One region of the Geobacillus sp. CX412 genome, then DNA from elsewhere that is predicted to be linked to it. Evidence: riboswitches for the same ligand, from Rfam matches in the RefSeq annotation. Region 1 holds a riboswitch; each other region holds the start of a gene.
The links. A riboswitch is a leader RNA that binds a small molecule or an ion and turns the genes downstream of it on or off. The one in region 1 is predicted to bind S-adenosylmethionine.
Positions count from the first base shown of each region.

Region 1 (6,033 bases):
TTTCTCTTTTTTATCACTAAATCACAAAATTTGGTGATGAACCTATTTTTTATTACTCTCTTCTCTTAATTTATTTTTGTGAAATATTCATAAATTATATTAGAAATGTTTAATGTTGAACAAGTCAACCAGCTTATTAAAGAAAGATTTCAACTTTGCAAAATTATTCACTAATATACTCTTTTTTCGATCATAAAAAATAGAATCGCTCCATTTGGTGAAAATGAAAGCTGACTCAACATCGCTCCAAGGGATGTTTTGAGTCAGCCCCTTTCCTTTATACCGCTTTATTCGCTTGTAAGTCTGCCTTTACTTCTTTTTGTGTTTTTAATTTCGGAAAGTCAAACACAATCGCGATCATGCCACAAACTCCAATTAAGAATGGGTAGAACGAATACTGCAAAATACTTAATGGTGAAATGGAAGCAACACCTGCTGCCACAAGCATTTGCGCACCATATGGGATGAGCCCCTGGAAACAGCATGAGAAAATATCCAATATGCTGGCAGATTTACGCGGATCAATGTCATATTGATCAGCAATGTTTTTTGCAAGTGGACCAGCAATTAAAATGGAGATCGTATTGTTTGCTGTTGAAAGATTTGTTAAGCTCACTAATCCCGCGATACCGAATTGTGCTCCTTTTTTTGACTTTACATTTCTTGTTACTAATTGAAGTAAATAATCGATTCCACCGTTATGTTTAATGACTTCCACCATACCGGAAATTAAGATCGCAAGCAATGACAATTCCTGCATTCCGGCGACCCCGTCACCGATGGCTTGAATGAGGCCCATTGCACTGTAGCTTCCATCAAGAAGACCGATGATTCCTGCTAATAAAATACCGCCTGCTAACACGACTAGTACATTAACGCCCATTAATGCTGTTATTAATACACCAAGGTAAGGTAAAATTTTCATCCAATTAAAAGATTGATTCGTAATTTCCGCTTGCTCTCCAGCAGTAATGGCCCAGAAAAGAACGATGGTGATGATTGCCGCTGGTAAAACAATGAAAAAGTTCACCTTAAACTTTTCTTTCATTCTTGTATTTTGTGTACGAACTGCCGCAATCGTTGTATCAGAGATAAAAGATAGATTATCTCCAAACATAGCACCGCCAATGACAGCTGCCATAGATAATGCCAAAGAAATATCGGTTTGTTCACTAATTCCGACTCCAATCGGCGCTAACGCTACAATCGTTCCCATGGACGTTCCCATCGAAATGGAGATAAAACATCCAATGACAAATAAACCGGCTATTAATAAATTTTGCGGAACAACGGAAAGAGCTAAATTAACCGTTGATTCAACAGCTCCCATTTTTTTAGTTACTTCCGAAAATGCCCCTGCTAATAAGAAAATGATGACCATTAACATGACATCGGCATTTCCAGCCCCTTTTGTGAACACTTCCACTTTCTTCGTTAAAGACTCTTTCCGATTCATCATCAACGAAATACTTGCCGCAATCAAAATTGCTACAATGACTGGAAATTTATAAAAATCGCCTGTAACCACGCCTGCACCAATGAATAACACTAAAAAGACCACAAACGGAAATAACGCAAATAGATTGCCTTTTCTTAACTCCACTCTTTCCACCTCATTTTATGTTTTTTTGAAGGAGCTTTCCACTTAGAGAAAAGGCCTCTTCTTATCTGAACATAAGAAGAGGCCTTATACGTATCTATATAAGAAACCCTTCTTATCTTTCAAGCACAATGCTTGCTGGATTTGGCACAGCACTCGAAAACGAGTCCGCTGCCGAGACTTCTTCGGGCCAGTCCCTCCGCCTCTCTAGATAAGAAGATGAGCAGTTGTATTTCGTTATATAAAACAAATAAAAGATTACAACATATTCATCTGTTACGCAATACACCTTGAAAATGTCTTATTTTTAAAAATTTTCAACAAATATAAAATAATACTTGTGTAACATCAATAATATGCAAAAATCCCGCGGCTTTTCACCGCGGGAGAAAGGTGCCAATAGTTTATTCTGGTTTATAGATCCCATATTTCACAATCTTAAGATAATCATTAAGTTCCTTTATTAAAGACTCGGGATTATGAATAAAATCAAATTGCTTATTTTTGTAGAGAGTCAGATACTTATTCGTCAGCTGTTCAACGATAAACATCGTCATGCGGATCGCGGTATCCACGGAAATATCCTCTCTAAGTTTTTCCGTTTGGATCAGATCTTTAATATAGACATGCTTCAGCAAAAAATCTTCCTGATAAGCTTCGTAATGTTTCTTAATAATTTCTTCCATTTCCTTCTTTACTGCCACTGGAGGATTAGTAAAGGCATCCGTAATAAACTGAGCTTCTTGGAGATACTGAACCGTTAGTTTTTGTTTCAACAGGACGATTTCTTTGATCCTTTCAAAGAAATCATCAGATTGGATTTTTTCCATTTCTTCCATTGCTAGTTCCGTCAGAAAGTCCTTCACATAATTCACTAAATAAAGGTATAAGTTTTTCTTGCTCTTAAAATAATGAAAAAGGATTCCCTTGGAAATTCCCGCCCGTCTCGTAATAACATCTGTAGAGGTCTTTTCATAACCATTCTTCACAAATTCCTCGATGGCCACTTTGATGATCAAGTCTTTTTTCTCTTTAGGCTGCTTTTCAAATGCTGAATACAATTTTAACACCTCTAATTTCATTAGACTGCAATATCTTTCTTTTTATATACCATATATGAAGCGAAGATACTAATCAAAATAACCGCAGCCATAATAAAGATATACAAAGGCTCAATCTCGTTATCATTGATAATGGAGGCAGCGTCCACATATTTAAACGGGCTTATATATTTTAGGAACTCTAAGTCTTCCGATATCCCTGCCATCACATTCATAAAGTAGGCAGCTAGGACAATCCCCAGTGAGATCGAAAGGATGTTTCTTGTTTTTTTCATCATCGACGACAACATAAACGCAATTGCACCGAACGTCAAATGAAGCAATATCGTTGCGGCGATTAATAAACTAAATGTGTCTGTCGGAACATCCGGGTCTTTTGCAAATTGAAATCCAATGATGCTTGCTACGGCTGAAACTACGTTAAAAATCAAAATATTTACCAAAACGGCCAGAAGTTTTTCTGTTACGATTCGGCTTCTTGTGACAGGCTTTGATAACAAAAATTCAATCGTTTTTTCATTTTCTTCTTTGGCCAGAATATTGGATGCAAGAATTGCCGAGTATATGCTTCCCAAAAGGGTGGTCATCATATAAATTTCTACCCCGTAAAAACCCATCAAATCTCCCATGTTTAACTCATTCATTCCGAACGCTTTTTTAATCGATTCCGGATAGGCCTCAAGCAGTTTGGTCATTTCTTTTTGCTGCTCGGCAAACTGAGGATAAATGCTTAATGTCAACAAAATAAGTCCGCTGAGTACGATGCTCCAAATGATCAATGACTTTAAATTTCGCTTAAACTCTCTCTTAAAAATCATTTTCGATCCTTCCCTCACTTTTCATAGTAATGCATAAATACTTCTTCAAGAGTCGGTTCTCCGATTAATAGATCCTTAACCGGCAGAGTATTTAATTTATGCAGAAGCGCCTTCATATCCCCGCTGTAAAGCAGCGATATTTCATTTCCTTTTACTTCTTTCTTCACTATTCCTTCGAGTTTAAGGTCTATTTGTTCCGCTCGTTCGAATGTAATCGTGATATATTTCAAATTTTTCTTCGTAAGATTTTCAATTGTTTCTACTTTAATAAGCTCCCCTTCCTTAATAATGGCGACCCGATCACACATTTTTTGCACTTCAGAAAGAATATGGGAGGAGAAAATGATCGTTGTTCCCTTCTCTCTTTCCTCTGCAAGAAGTTCAAAAAAGGTGTTTTGCATCAGCGGGTCGAGTCCGCCTGTCGGTTCATCCAAAATTAGAAGTTTTGGCTCATGCAAAAGCGCCTGGACAATCCCAACCTTTTTTCGGTTTCCAAATGAAAGATCCTCAATTTTTCTATTAAGATCCAAGTCAAGTCTTTCTGCCAGCTCTTTCATTCTCTTTGAATCAAATTTTTTGTAAAAGCCAGCGGAGTATTTTAATAAATCGATCACCTTCATATCATCATAATAATGGACTTCAGACGGCAAATAGCCTACGTTTTGTCTTATTTCTTTTGAGTGTTTGATGATATCCTTTCCGAAAATAGTCGCACTTCCGCTAGTCGGATAAATGAAATTTAAAAGTGTTCGAATGGTTGTGCTCTTGCCTGCTCCGTTCGGGCCGATAAAACCAAAAATTTCCCCTTCTTCAATCGAAAATGTAAGGTTTTTAATTCCCTGGTTCTTTTTATAAGTCTTGGTCAAATTCTTGACGTCTACAATTTTCATACTTCCCACTCCTTTGGGCGGCTTTGTGTTAATTGACTTACGAGTCAATCCAATTATAAAAAATATTGACTGACAAGTCAATGGATTTCAAAAAAGGGCTGCATGGTGCTTCCGAAGTGTTGCAAGGTTCCACCAATACCATTTGATGAACGTTCAATCGCCTCCTTCCCCTCCACCATCTCCACCGCCATCGCCACTGAAATCGCAGTAATCGTTGTGATCATTGCTGGATGAAGTATCATGATAAAACGGCGGAAGCACTTCGCTGCCTCTTCTTTTATTTTCTCTATGTGTTTTCGTTGTATTTGACAGAAAGCCGAAGGAAAAAAGAGCATCGAATACACCTAGAACAAAAAGCAGAAAAAATTTCATTCCTCTCACCTCGTTTTCTTCAAACGCTCGTCTCTAAAAAACGATGGCCAGACACGTTAACAGAAATCACAGATTCATAAGTTTAACGATTTTGTTGAATCTCTAGGTTAGATTGGCAGTAGTACGGAAGCAGCTTCTTCTTAATTATTTTCTCAGCATATATAAAAAAAAACGATTCTGTCGTTTGACAAAATCGTTGAAACGCCGCGCTTTTGGCGGCGTTTGTATTTCTTACTTTAACATATGAAACACTTGCTCAACGTCTTTATCGCCACGCCCTGAAAGATTAACGATTATAATCTGATCTTTATCCAATGTTGGTGCCAATTTTATTGCATAAGCAACCGCATGGGCGCTCTCAAGCGCTGGAATAATCCCTTCCGTTTTCGACAAAAGCTGGAATGCTTCAAGAACTTCCTCATTTGTCACCGTATAATATTCGGCACGTCCGGATACTTTCAGATGGCTATGCTCAGGACCAATTCCCGGATAGTCAAGACCAGCGGCAATCGAATAAGTCGGCTGAGGATTTCCTTCTTCATCCAACAATACTAAGCATTTAAACCCATGAAGCACGGCCGGGACACCTTTGGTAAGTGTCGCCGCTTTTTCCGGCTCGACGCCAATCAGGCGCACGCTTGGTTCATCAAGATAATGAGCAAACGCGCCAATCGCGTTGCTTCCGCCGCCAACGCAAGCGATGACGACATCAGGCAAACGTCCTTCTTTTTCTAAAATTTGCCGTTTGCTTTCTTCGCTTATGACAGACTGAAAATGTTTAACGATGCTTGGATACGGATGAGGTCCAACCGCTGAACCAAGCAAATAGAACGTATCCTTATAGTTTTGCACAAAGTCATTCAACGCTTCATCTACTGCATCCTTTAATCTTCCTTGTCCTTTTGATACCGGAACGACTTTTGCTCCTAAAAGCTCTATGCGAAACACGTTTAATGCCTGACGCCTTGTATCTTCCTCGCCCATGTAGATGGTGCAATCAATGCCAAACATCGCGCAAGCCGTTGCAGTGGCGACACCATGCTGTCCCGCCCCGGTTTCGGCAATTATGCGTTTCGCCCCCATTCGTTTTGCAAGCAAAATCTGTCCGATGACGTTATTAATTTTATGCGAACCTGTATGGTTTAAGTCTTCGCGCTTTAGATAGATTTTCGCCCCACCTAAACGTTCAGTGAGCCGAGCCGCAAATGTAAGCGGATTTTCACGGCCGACATACTCTTTTAAATAAAACTTAAATTCATCGTTAAACGCTGGATCATCTTTGTACTTGAGAA
Region 1 covers NZ_CP103461.1:2,006,224-2,012,256, forward strand. Annotated here, with positions in the region: gene NXM86_RS10540 (Na+/H+ antiporter NhaC family protein) at 278-1,603, opposite strand; SAM riboswitch class I at 1,713-1,818, opposite strand; gene NXM86_RS10545 (TetR/AcrR family transcriptional regulator) at 2,005-2,682, opposite strand; gene NXM86_RS10550 (DUF2705 family protein) at 2,682-3,479, opposite strand; gene NXM86_RS10555 (ABC transporter ATP-binding protein) at 3,494-4,369, opposite strand; gene NXM86_RS10560 (YxzE family protein) at 4,523-4,741, opposite strand; gene trpB (tryptophan synthase subunit beta) at 4,973-6,033, opposite strand, start outside.

Region 2 (6,033 bases), 740 kb from region 1:
AGTTCGACGGTCATTTCATAGCGCAAAAACGGCGTAATTAAGTAGATGCCGTTAAATAAGTCAAAAGCGGCGTCAATGAGCGATTTGGCAATTGCGATTCCTTCGCGCGCAGATTGCACTGGGTCATTCGCGCATGCCGCCATGCGGGAGCGGATTTCATCAGAAAGAGTAATTCCCGGCACTTCATGATGAAGGAAATCGGCGTTGCGCGCGCTCACTAGCGGCATAATGCCGATGTAAATCGGCGTCTCAAGATGCTTCGTCGCTTCATACACCTCTTCGATTTGCCGCTCGGAATAAAGCGGCTGGGTGATAAAATAATGGGCGCCGCATTGAATTTTTTTCTCCAGACGCTCTACAGCCTTATCTAAATGACGGACGTTCGGGTTAAAGGCCGCGGCAATCGAGAAGTTTGTTTTTTGCCCGAGCGATTTTCCGGAATACGAAAGCCCTTCGTTAAATTGGCGAATCAGCCGGATTAAATCAAAGGAAGATAAATCATAGACGGATGTCGCTCCAGGAAAATCGCCGATTTTCGATGGGTCTCCGGTGATGGCGAGCACATCGGTGATGCCGAGCGTATGCAGGCCCATCAAGTGCGACTGCAAGCCGATTAAATTGCGGTCGCGGCAGGTAATATGAATAAGCGGGCGGATGCCGAGCTGCTCTTTGACGATGGAGCCGAGCGCCATGTTGCTGATTCGTGGAGTTGCCAGCGAGTTATCGGCCAATGTCAACGCATCAATGTTCGCTTCTTTCAGCGCTTTGGCGCCTTCTAAAAATTTCGCGATCCCTAATTTTTTCGGCGGGTCAAGCTCAACGATCACCGAGCGCCGCTTACGTACGATATCTTGCAACGGCGGTACGGCATTTGGTTCGTTTGTTTGGATAGAAATCGGAACATGACGTTGTTTAACGACTTTTTCTGTAATCGGTGTCCGATCGGTTAAGGCGTTTGCTATCGCTTCGATATGTTTCGGCGTCGTGCCGCAGCACCCGCCAATCAGGCGCACGCCTTGTTCACGGAAGGCAAGAGCCGTTTCTTTAAAATAATCGGTGTTTGTTTCATAGATAAGCCGTCCGTCGCGATAATCCGGCAAGCTTGCGTTCGGATACGCGGAAAGAAACGCTTTTTTCGGCAGCGGCACTTCCTCGAGTGAACGAATCATATGATATGGACCGAGACGGCAATTTAGACCGATGACATCAGCTCCCAACTGCTCCAAGCGCGCCAACGCTTCAGAAAGGGGAGTGCCGTCTTGCAAGACGCCAACTTCGTGGAGGGAGACGTGCGCGATAATCGGCTTATCCGTTTCTTTGCGCGCAATCGCAAGCACCGTCTGCAATTCTTCCAAATCGTAATATGTCTCGAGCAATAAGCCATCGACGTCTTCGTTTAAAAGCACAAATAATTGCTCGCGAAACGTCCGCTTTACTTCGTCGATGGAAACGGCGCTTTTGTTGATGCTCCGTAATCCGCCGATCGTTCCAAGCACATAGGCTTTATTTCCCGCCGCCTTTTTGGCGAGCCTTACTGCCGCGCGGTTAATGGATGGCACTTCATCTTCCAATCCGTAGCGGGCAAGTTTGACATAGTTGGCGCCATATGTATTCGTTTGGATTACTTCTGCGCCCGCGGCGATATATGCTTCATGAATGTGAATGATGTCTTCCGGTTTTGATAAATTTAGTTCTTCAAAACATCGGTCGACGCCGTGCGAGTATAATAGCGTTCCCATCGCTCCATCGGCGATAAGGATGCGTTCTTTTAAGTCTTGCAAAAACCCCACGATCATTCCCCCGTTCTATGAAGATAGTAAAAGAAAAAAGCCTTCTATAAGAAGAAGACTTTTTATGTATCGTCTCTTCTTATCTTCCAGGCGTTTCGCCTGTCTGGATTTAGCACCTTGACTTCCGCCAGGTTGCTGAGAGTTCATCGGGCCAGTCCCTCCCCCTCTCTTGATAAGAACTAGATATGTAGTTTTCAAAAAATATTTATATATTACTGTAAATGATTTTGTAGAAATATTCAATATAATTTTACAAAAATGACTCCCTTTATACGCAGCTGCTGAACTTTTCTGTCCGTCTCGCTTAGTTCCATTGCTATGATGAGGATGATGGCTAGCCAAAAGCAGGATAAACGCTTGGCAGCTCTCACGAATCCTTATTACCGCCTAGAAGAGTGGGAAAAAGGATGTTTAAAAATATGAACGTGTTGCAAAACGCATAACGAATGCATAAATGCACATAAAAAATCCACCACCTTGGAAATCATATACAGTGACCAAAAAAACAACTCTCCAAGGGGTGGACACTATTATGATTTCCAATTGGAACAGCGAACATGCATGGACTTATGAAATTGACCCAATTTTAGAAGCATTATTTCGGTATATCGACTCGCTATCATTGCCGGAAACACCGTATGTGACAGGAAGACCGCCGGTGTCGAAAAAATCGTTGTTGAAATGTTTCTTTTTGAAAACCTATTTTTCCATTGATTCCTTGCGAAAATTAGTGCGCATCCTGCAGCGTTTTCGCTGTTTTCAACGGGCCTGTGGGCTTGGTGAAGTCTCTCACCTTTCTACGTTTTCCCGTGCGGCGAAGTGGTTCCGGGAACAAGGATTTCCTGTTTTTCATGCACAGCTGCTCAAAGATCTAGAAGTACGTTATCCGCAAATCGTGCTGATCGACAGCACAGCCCTTCGAAGCAGTCTTTACGATTCACAGGCGAAGTGGGGAGTGTCCACCCGATATCACTGGTTTAAAGGATATAAACTCCATCTCTGCACCACCGCCGAGGGAATCATTTTATCTCATGTGTTGACCACAGCGAATCGAAATGATGCGGCAGTAGCACCAGAATTGCTTGTTTCTTTAAAGCAGTGGGATATCGAATTTGTATTGGGCGATGCCGCGTATGACAGTGAAAAGGTTCGTCAAACAGCAGAGCAGTCAGGAATCCTATTCATTTCCCCTATCAACCGCCGCAATAGCGAGGAACGAAAAGATGCCTATGGCCGGGTTCTTCCTGTATTTTTGAAAACGAGATTTGGCCAATGGCTGTTTGGACTTCGTCGTGAGATTGAACGAGTATTTAATGAGTTAAAGAGTGACGGGTTGGAACAGCCAAGATGGTATGGATTTCATCGATATGTACTGCATGTGTTATGTTGCATCCTTATGCATAACTTCGAGTTTTTACTCTAGTTTTGCAACACCATCAAATATATGAAAAAACGGAAGGAAGTAATCCCGGTGAAAGAAAAAATCAATAATGGCATTGTCAAAGAAGAGAAGAAAAGAAAACACGGATGGGAGGGCTATAACTCCTCCCATCCGTGTTAGCGGTAGTTAACAAATTGCACATCAATCGGCAAGTCCGCTTCGCGAATCGCGGCGATGACCTTTTGCAAGTCATCTTTGCTTTTGCCGCTGACGCGGATTTGATCGTCCTGTACTTGGCTTTTCACTTTCAGGCCAGTGTTTTTAATGATCGTGTTGATTTTTTTCGCGTTTTCTTTATCGATGCCTTGCACAAGTTTGGCGCGCTGGCGCACCGTGCCCCCAGAAGCTGGCTCAATTTTGCCGTATTGGATGTTTTTCGTCGGCACGCCGCGTTTAATGAGCTTGCCGATGAGCACGTCTTTTAGCTGCTCTAATTTAAATTCATCGTCGGAAATAAGGATGAGTTCGTCTTTGTCTAGCGAAATGTCGCTTTTGCTGCCTTTAAAGTCATAGCGGTTTTTAATTTCTTTCATCGCGATGTTGATCGCATTGGTGACTTCCGATAAGTCGACTTTCGATACAATATCAAAGGAACTTTCTTTCGACATACACAACCTCCAGCATTTTTTATTTTATTATAGTAAAATGTGGCAAGGGACACAACAAGAAAAGGAGGGGAAGCCGAACGACGTGGAGGTGCTATTGTGATGATGGGAAAAACTGTGTTTTATGCAGAATTGTCCATTGGAGTGGGAAATAATAAGCGTGAAAATATAGACAAAGGAAGAGATTGCAATGAAACGATTAATTCCTGGAGAAATCATGACATTAACGGTAAAACGGGAAATGCCGTTTGGCTGCTTTTTGACGAACGGCACGGAGGAAGTGATGCTGCATAAAAGAGAAGCGAATACAACGCTTGCGGTCGACGACGAGGCAACGGTATTTTTATATCATGACCACGACGGACAGCTGTGCGCTACCATGAAAATGCCGAAAATTACGAACCACAAATACGACTGGGTTGAAGTGGTCGACATCGTTCCGAAATTGGGCGTCTTTGTCGATATTGGCATTTCCAAAGATATGCTCGTGTCCATCGATGATTTGCCGCCGCTCCGCTCGCAATGGCCGAAGCGAGGGGATCAATTATATTGTTCGTTAAAAACGGATAAACGAGGACGGCTGCTTGCTAAACTAGCGGATGATGAAACGATGAAACAAATCGCCGTGAAAGCGCCGGAATCAGCGTTCAATCAAAACATTCGCGGGCGCGTCTACCGCGTGATTAAGGTGGGAGCTTTCCTTATCTCTGATGTCGGCTACCTTGGATTTGTACATGAATCCCAGTGGCGAAACGCGCCGCGCCTCGGTGAAGCAGTGGAAGGGCGGATTATCGCCGTCAAAGAGGATGGGACGGTCAATGTCTCCTTACTGTCGCGCAAGCATGAAAGCATCAACGAAGATGCGGCAGCCATTTATACGTACTTAGAAAGCCGCGGCGGAGCGATGCCGTATCACGACAAAAGCGACCCGGACGATATCCAAGCGCGCTTTCATATGAGCAAGGCCGCCTTTAAACGAGCATTAGGACGATTAATGAAAGAAGACAAAGTATATCAAAAAGATGGATGGACGTATATCAAGCGATAATAAAAAGCAAAGCCAATTACAGCTTTGCTTTTTTTATGCAAAAAACTCAACAAATGTAGAATGATGCCGATAAACAATAATGGACACCATGAAAAGAAGGGGACGAACAAATGAAAAAACAAAGACGTATATGGCATCTTGTTATTGCGTTATTGGTTATTTTGATGATGACTGGTTGTTCGACGAAAGAGACGGTAACGAAAAAAGATAGTATCAAAGTCGGGATTATGTTGTCGGACGTCGGACTTGGAGATCAATCGTTTAGCGACTCGGCATTTCGCGGATTAATGAAAGCGCGTGATGAACTAGGCATCATTTTTGATTATCGTGAATTGAAAGATACGAAAACGTATGAACAAGGATTGAAGGAGCTTATTAAAGATGGCAATGATGTCGTCATTGGCCTTGGCTTTATGGTGCAAGAGGATTTGGAAAAAGTGGCAAAACAATATCCAAAGCAGCGTTTTATTTTAGTTGACTCTGTTTCTGATTTGCCAAACGTGACATCGATTACGTTTAAAGAAGATGAAGGAAGCTTTCTTGCCGGAGTGGTGGCGGCGCTTGTGACAAAAACAAACCGCCTCGGGTTTATCGGTGGGGCGGATGTGCCATTGATTCGTAAATTTGCGGCGGGGTTTGAAAAAGGGGTTCACGCCGTGAAGCCGTCCGCCTCCGTTCACATCGTGTATGCAGGTGATTTCGGAAATGACAAGCTCGGCGCCCAAATTGCTAGAGAAATGTTCGACCAAAAGAGTGATGTCGTGTATACGGCGGCAGGATTTACGGGAGTTGGTGCGCTTCGGGAAGCGGAAGCACGAGGTGTGTATGCGATTGGCGTTGACAGCGACCAATATTTTTACGCGGAAAAAGCGGTTGTGACATCAATGGTCAAAAATGTCGATGTCGCCTTGTTTCGCGTGTTAAAACAATACGTGGAAAAAGGGGAATTGCCAACCGGCACTGTTCAGCTTGGATTAGCGGAAGATGGAGTTGGGCTCGCACCGATTCGCGTTATCCCATGGGATGACCAAAAACAACAGCTGCTCGAACAGTGGAAACAAAACATTGTGGACGGCAAAGTGGCGACAAAGTAATACAGAAAAGGGGATTAGAATGACAATTCGCAGAAAATTGTGGCTTCATTCGTTT
Region 2 covers NZ_CP103461.1:2,745,108-2,751,140, reverse strand. Annotated here, with positions in the region: gene NXM86_RS14370 (bifunctional homocysteine S-methyltransferase/methylenetetrahydrofolate reductase) at 1-1,790, opposite strand, end outside; SAM riboswitch class I at 1,867-1,969, opposite strand; gene NXM86_RS14365 (transposase) at 2,323-3,213, shown strand; gene NXM86_RS14360 (YajQ family cyclic di-GMP-binding protein) at 3,348-3,839, opposite strand; gene NXM86_RS14355 (CvfB family protein) at 4,027-4,884, shown strand; gene NXM86_RS14350 (BMP family lipoprotein) at 4,995-5,978, shown strand; gene NXM86_RS14345 (methyl-accepting chemotaxis protein) at 5,998-6,033, shown strand, end outside.
Region 2: it holds a riboswitch for S-adenosylmethionine, as region 1 does, so the genes downstream of both, NXM86_RS14370 (bifunctional homocysteine S-methyltransferase/methylenetetrahydrofolate reductase) here and NXM86_RS10540 (Na+/H+ antiporter NhaC family protein) in region 1, are expected to answer to the same signal.

Region 3 (6,033 bases), 650 kb from region 1:
TTGCAAAAAGTGGAGCCATTTTTACGAAACTAAAGGAGGCATATACTAAATGGAAAAAAAACGTATTCGGACGACAGACGAAGAAATTAAACTGGAATTAAAGAAAAACAGCCGTGCAAGCACCACCGATGAAGAAATATCGATTGAATTTATGTACAACGAAAACAATGTCACCCATCAGCCGAAAGATTATGAAGATATTGAGTATTAACAGACGTATTGGAAAGCAAAATTTTTCTAAGACGGCCATCGGCAATTAAAAAGCGTTTCTGTTCTTTGAACAAAAGCGCAAAATGCAAAGTAGGAAAAAGCCGCTAGGGAATATTCACCCGACAAGCGGCTTTTTTGCTTGCAAAAATTTATACGGTTAATGACTGCAAGAATTCTTTTACTTCTTCTGGTGTTTTCGCATTGGCGCTATGGAGATGAGCAATTTTTTCCCCATTTCGGAAGACGAGCAAACTTGGAATGCCCATCACTTGGTACTTTTCAGCAAGCTCTGGAAAATCGTCGCGATTAATTTCGAACCAATCGTATTGCGAATATTCGTTAACGATATCATCGATAAACATGTTCATTCTTGTGCAATCTGGGCACCATGTTGTATAAAACTTTACAATTACCGGTTTTTCCCCCGAAATGACCTCTTGGAATTGTTCTGTCGTTTGGAGCTCTTTCAATAGAATTTCCCCCTTGAATGAAGTAGTGTCCGCTTATACTTTATCACATTTTTGTGGAAAAAAAGAATTTATATGCTTTGGCACATTGTCCCCTAAATTGCATAAACAAATGGTAAGGAAGGAGGGGATAGGATGAGCCGCGAGTTGGAAAAAGCGCTGGAAACGTGGGCGAATTCTAAAAAAGAGGGACATGAGCAGTTTATTAAGTTGTTTGAACAGTGGGGAAGAGACTTCGATAAAAAAATACAGGAAATCGAGAAGCTAAATAATCAATTTTTAAAAGGCGTCCAAGGAAACTTGGATTATATGAACAAGTGGTTTTCGAAAAAAGAAAACCAGTTTTCGAAGCTGTTTCGGATATTTGGGGAATAGATTTCCATATACGCCTATACCAGTTGCAAGCATGATGAATACGATAAAGTAACAAAGCGTAAGGAGGTGCACCATTATGGGCTTTGGATGCTGCGGTTTCGGAGGATACGGAGGCTTCGGCTATGGAGGCTTTGGCTATGGCGGTTTCGGCCATGGCAGTAGCTTTGTGTTGATTGTTGTGTTGTTCATTTTGTTAATTATTGTCGGTGCTGCGTTTGTATACTAATGTCATGTAATGGGTGCGGGCTGTTCTATTCGACGGGCAGCTCGTACTTTTTCTTTCTGATGTATGCACTTATTGGTTTTCAATTCATACGATATAAGAGGAAAAGGAGGATTTGGTAAATGGATAATCAGTTTTTTAAAAATATCGAAAAGAAAACAGGTGTAAATATGAAAGACGTATTCGAATTAGCCAATTCTTTGCAAAATGCCAATTTTAAAGACGAAAAAACAGTGCGTCACGTCATCAAACGCGTCGCGCAAATCGCCAATCGGAAAGTGCCAAAAGAGCTAGAAGACCAAATCGTCAAAACGATCATTCAAAACGGAAAACAGCTTGATTTTAGTACGATTGCTAACATGTTGAATAACAAAAAGTAAGCAAAAGGGAGTCTTCGGAATCGAAGCTCCCTTTTGTTCTTTATATTCCTTAGGAAAAAATGAATATTGGCAACTAAAGCGAATCAATTACAAAAAGACGGTCTTGAAAATCTATAATATAAATAGTAAACAAAGGAAATAAAATATGCGCAAAGGAATAGACGTTACAATGATTGCTTTCATTCCGAATGAAGCGTGCTGTTGTAGGGCATGGACAATATACAGAAGATATAAAGAAACTAGTGCAGCAAAATATGATATGGCGTGAAAATGATTGACTAAGTCACGAACGGCTTATGTATGAATTGGAAATGAAATTGTATTTTCTCTTGGCTGTTATACGTACAGCATAACCGCTTATGTAACAACAGTGTACGCAACTATTCTTTATGGATTGCAGAAAATGAGCAGAGACCGTACCATCGTTTGATACGGTCTTAAAGCGATTTTACCATCGTTACATGAGGGATTCCAGCATCCATAAACACATCGGAAACGGTTTGATATCCAAGTTTTTGATAAAATGGCTCCGCATGTGTTTGCGCGTTCAGTTTTACTTTTGGGACACCTTGTTTTTTTGCAAACTGCTCAATCGCTTCCATAATCAGCTTTCCTGCCCCACTGCCGCGATATTGCGGCAAAACGCAAATTCGTTCGATCTTGCCTAGACCGTTATCGATCGTGCGAAACCTGCCGGCACCAATCGGTTTTTCCCCATCGTACAAAACAAAATGCATCGCTTCTTGCTCAAATTCATCAATTTCTTCTTCTTCCGGAACATGCTGCTCTTCGATAAATACGATTCGTCGAACAAGCAAGGCATCGTTGTATAAAGATGTATCATTTTTTGTTCCGATTGCTACGTTCATATTACTCTTGTTCCTTTCCTCCAACAAGAAATGTTTCATATACTGTCCATGAGCCGTTTTCCAGTTGGTATAGAAGGTGGAAGCGGTCAACCGTTTCTTCAAAATGAACTTTTTGCATCCGTAATTGTCCGTATACATCAGCATATTCAGCGTTTGGCAAATCACGGCCGATGGTAATATGAGGGACAAATACGTATTCTGACTTATCAGCAAGGATTCCGCTGTGAAGCCGCTCATGGAGACGCTCGAGTGTTTCGTTCGGTTCCACTTTTAAATAAATAACATTGCTTGTTGGATAAAATGAGCTAAACTTTGTTACTTTTAACGGAATGACATCTGTTTCAGCGGCGATTTTGCGCAGTTCCTTCACAATTTCTTTAATTTTCTGGTCGTCAGCTTCGAAAGGCTCTTTTAAGGTTAAATGCGGCGGAATGAGGGCGTAATGGCTGTCGTAACGCTTTCTATAGGAATTGGCAAAATCTTGTATTCGCTTCGAAGGAAATAAAGCAATACCATATTCATAAAAACCCCTCCTTATGATAAGTAGTACTTAATTATAACAAAATTCCGAAGAGCATAGTAGTGTTTACAAAGAAAGGATATGCGCGATTGCACGCGGAACATCAGGCTGCCAATATGTCCATGCATGACCGCCATCAAATTCGTTGTATTCATACAAAAATCCTTTTTGAATAAACGCTTCACGCGCCTTTCGATTTGGAGTGATAAAATCGCGCACATTTCCGTCCGTCGTTTTCACTGCTGTTTCGTTTGTGCCCACCGAATGGTAAATTTGCAATAATGATGGTTCTGTAAATTGTAAAATTTGTTCGATGATTCCTTCATCGATATATGGCGACTGCATCGCAATTTTTCCAAATGTATGCGGATACAATAATCCTGCCATTAGTGATACAGTGCCGCCAAGGGAATCGCCGATGAGCGCGCGTCCTTTTCCGATTTGGTACGTAGGAAACGTTTGATCTAAAAACGGAACGAGCTCATGTGCTAAAAAACGCAAATAACGGCTGTTTTTCTTTCCGTTTGGATGATATTTCTCATAGCGGTCCTTAACATCGCGATATGGAATTCCGATGACAATGGTGCGGTCAATCTCGCCGTTTTCCATCAGTTGTTCAATAACGCTTTTTATTTTCCCGTACATAAAATAATCTTTCCCATCCTGAGCGATAAGAAGAGAATACTTATGAAGCAGGGAAAACGAACTTGGCAAATAGGCAAGCAGCGTTATTTCCTCATCCATCTCATCGCTATAAATAGTGTAATCATGCATTGTCCCTTTTGTAATGCCATGATGGATCCTCCAACAAAAACAGATTCACCTGTTATTGTACCATATTTTTGTAAAAACATGTTAACAAACACAGCAGATTATGATGAATATTTACATAAAAAAGCGCCGGAGTTTTTCCAACGTATAAAAACAACGTGTCAATTTGAAAAATTTAAAAAATTTCTTGCAAACTTACGATAAATGAGGTACATTTTTTAGTAATCAGAAAAAATGAATAGTGAAGGATGCATTCTTATCAAGAGAAGTGGAGGGAACTGGCCCTATGAAGCTTCAGCAACCAGCCAAACGTTTGGCCAGGTGCTAAATCCAGCGAATTGAATTTTTTCAATTCGGCAGATAAGAAGAAGCACTGATCGACGTATGGAAAAGTCTTCTTCTTAGAAGACTTTTTTTATTTTATAGAAGAGGGAGAGATACAGATGGAGAAAATGGAAACGTTATTGGCGCAAATCGGAAACCGCAGTGACACGGTCACAGGAACGGTCAATCCGCCCGTCTATTTTTCGACCGCGTACCGTCATGAAGGAATCGGGAAGTCTACCGGATTTGACTACATTCGTACCGGCAATCCGACTCGGAAAATCGTCGAGGAAGCGATCGCAAAGCTAGAAGGAGGAGACCAAGGCTACGCGTTCAGCTCGGGCATGGCGGCCATTCAGACGGTTCTTGCGTTATTTGAAAGCGGGGATGAATTTCTCGTTTCCTCCGATTTATATGGAGGTACATATCGTTTATTTGAACGCGGCTGGCGAAAATACGGCTTGTCTTTTCATTATGTAGATTTTCGCGACATACGATTAGTAGAGAACTACATCACTGAAAAAACAAAAGCGATTTTTTAGAAACACCGACGAACCCGTTAATGCAGGAAACGGACATTACTGAAGTGGCAAAATTTGCGAAAAAACATGGACTGCTTCTCATTGTCGACAACACGTTTTACACACCAGTTTTTCAGCGTCCGATCGAGCAAGGAGCCGATATCGTCATCCATAGTGCGACAAAATATTTAGGCGGCCATAACGATGTGTTGGCAGGTCTCGTCGTTGCGAAGGGGGAGGAACTTTGCAAGCGGCTTGCGGAATATCAGAACGCAATTGGCGCTGTGCTTTCACCGTTTGATTCATGGCTGCTTATTCGCGGCATGAAGACGCTGGCGCTTCGGATGCGGCAGCACGAAGAAAACGCGAAGCGAATCAGTGAATTTTTAGCGGCGCATGAAGATATTACTGATGTATTATACCCGGGAAGAGGCGGCATGTTATCGTTTCGTTTGCGCGAAGAAAAATGGGTCAACCGCTTTTTGCAAAGTTTACGATTAATTACATTCGCCGAAAGTTTAGGAGGAGTCGAAAGTTTTATTACGTATCCAGCAACGCAAACCCATGCCGATATTCCAGAAGAAATCCGCATCGCCAACGGTGTCTGTAACCGGCTGCTTCGTTTCTCTGTCGGCATCGAGCATGTCGAAGATTTAATTTCTGACTTATCGAAAGCGTTAAAAAGTATGAAAGAGGTGTAGGGAGATGGAACAACACATATCTTTTCAAACGAAACTGCTCCATAATAAATGGAAAATGGATCCTCAAACGGGAGCGGTCAGTGTGCCGATTCAGCACGCTTCCACGTTCCATCAATTTGATTTTGATACATTCGGCAAATATGATTATAGCCGCTCAGGCAATCCGACGCGCGAAGCGTTGGAAGAGACGATTGCGGCGTTAGAAGGCGGGGTGCGCGGTTTCGCCTTCTCATCCGGAATGGCGGCGATTTCCACCGCTTTTCTCCTCTTGTCCAAAGGCGATCATGTGCTTGTGACGGAAGACGTTTACGGCGGTACGTACCGAATGATTACCGAGGTATTGAGCCGCTTTGGTATTGAATATACGTTCGTTGATATGACCGATTTGCATGAAGTAGCTTCCCATATTCGCCCGAATACAAAAGTCATTTACGTTGAAACCCCATCGAATCCGCTTTTAAAAGTGACCGATATTCGCGGGATTGTGAAGCTTGCAAAGGCAAATGGCTGTTTAACGTTTTTAGATAATACGTTTATGACTCCCGCTCTGCAGCGTCCGCTCGATCTTGGTGTCGATGTCGTCCTTCATAGCGCGACGAAATTTTTATCGGGGCATAGCGACGTTGTTGCCGGGCTTGCCGTTGTCAAAGACGAGGAACTTGCCAAACAGCT
Region 3 covers NZ_CP103461.1:2,656,166-2,662,198, reverse strand. Annotated here, with positions in the region: gene NXM86_RS13905 (DUF421 domain-containing protein) at 1-33, shown strand, start outside; gene NXM86_RS13900 (hypothetical protein) at 50-211, shown strand; gene NXM86_RS13895 (thioredoxin family protein) at 360-680, opposite strand; gene NXM86_RS13890 (hypothetical protein) at 813-1,052, shown strand; gene NXM86_RS13885 (YjcZ family sporulation protein) at 1,129-1,278, shown strand; gene spoVIF (sporulation-specific transcription regulator SpoVIF) at 1,398-1,655, shown strand; gene NXM86_RS13875 (GNAT family N-acetyltransferase) at 2,093-2,524, opposite strand; gene NXM86_RS13870 (YjcG family protein) at 2,526-3,062, opposite strand; gene NXM86_RS13865 (GTNG_0744 family esterase) at 3,111-3,818, opposite strand; SAM riboswitch class I at 4,069-4,182, shown strand; partial or broken gene NXM86_RS13860 (methionine biosynthesis PLP-dependent protein) at 4,259-5,361, shown strand; gene metC (cystathionine beta-lyase) at 5,366-6,033, shown strand, end outside.
Region 3: it holds a riboswitch for S-adenosylmethionine, as region 1 does, so the genes downstream of both, NXM86_RS13860 (methionine biosynthesis PLP-dependent protein) here and NXM86_RS10540 (Na+/H+ antiporter NhaC family protein) in region 1, are expected to answer to the same signal.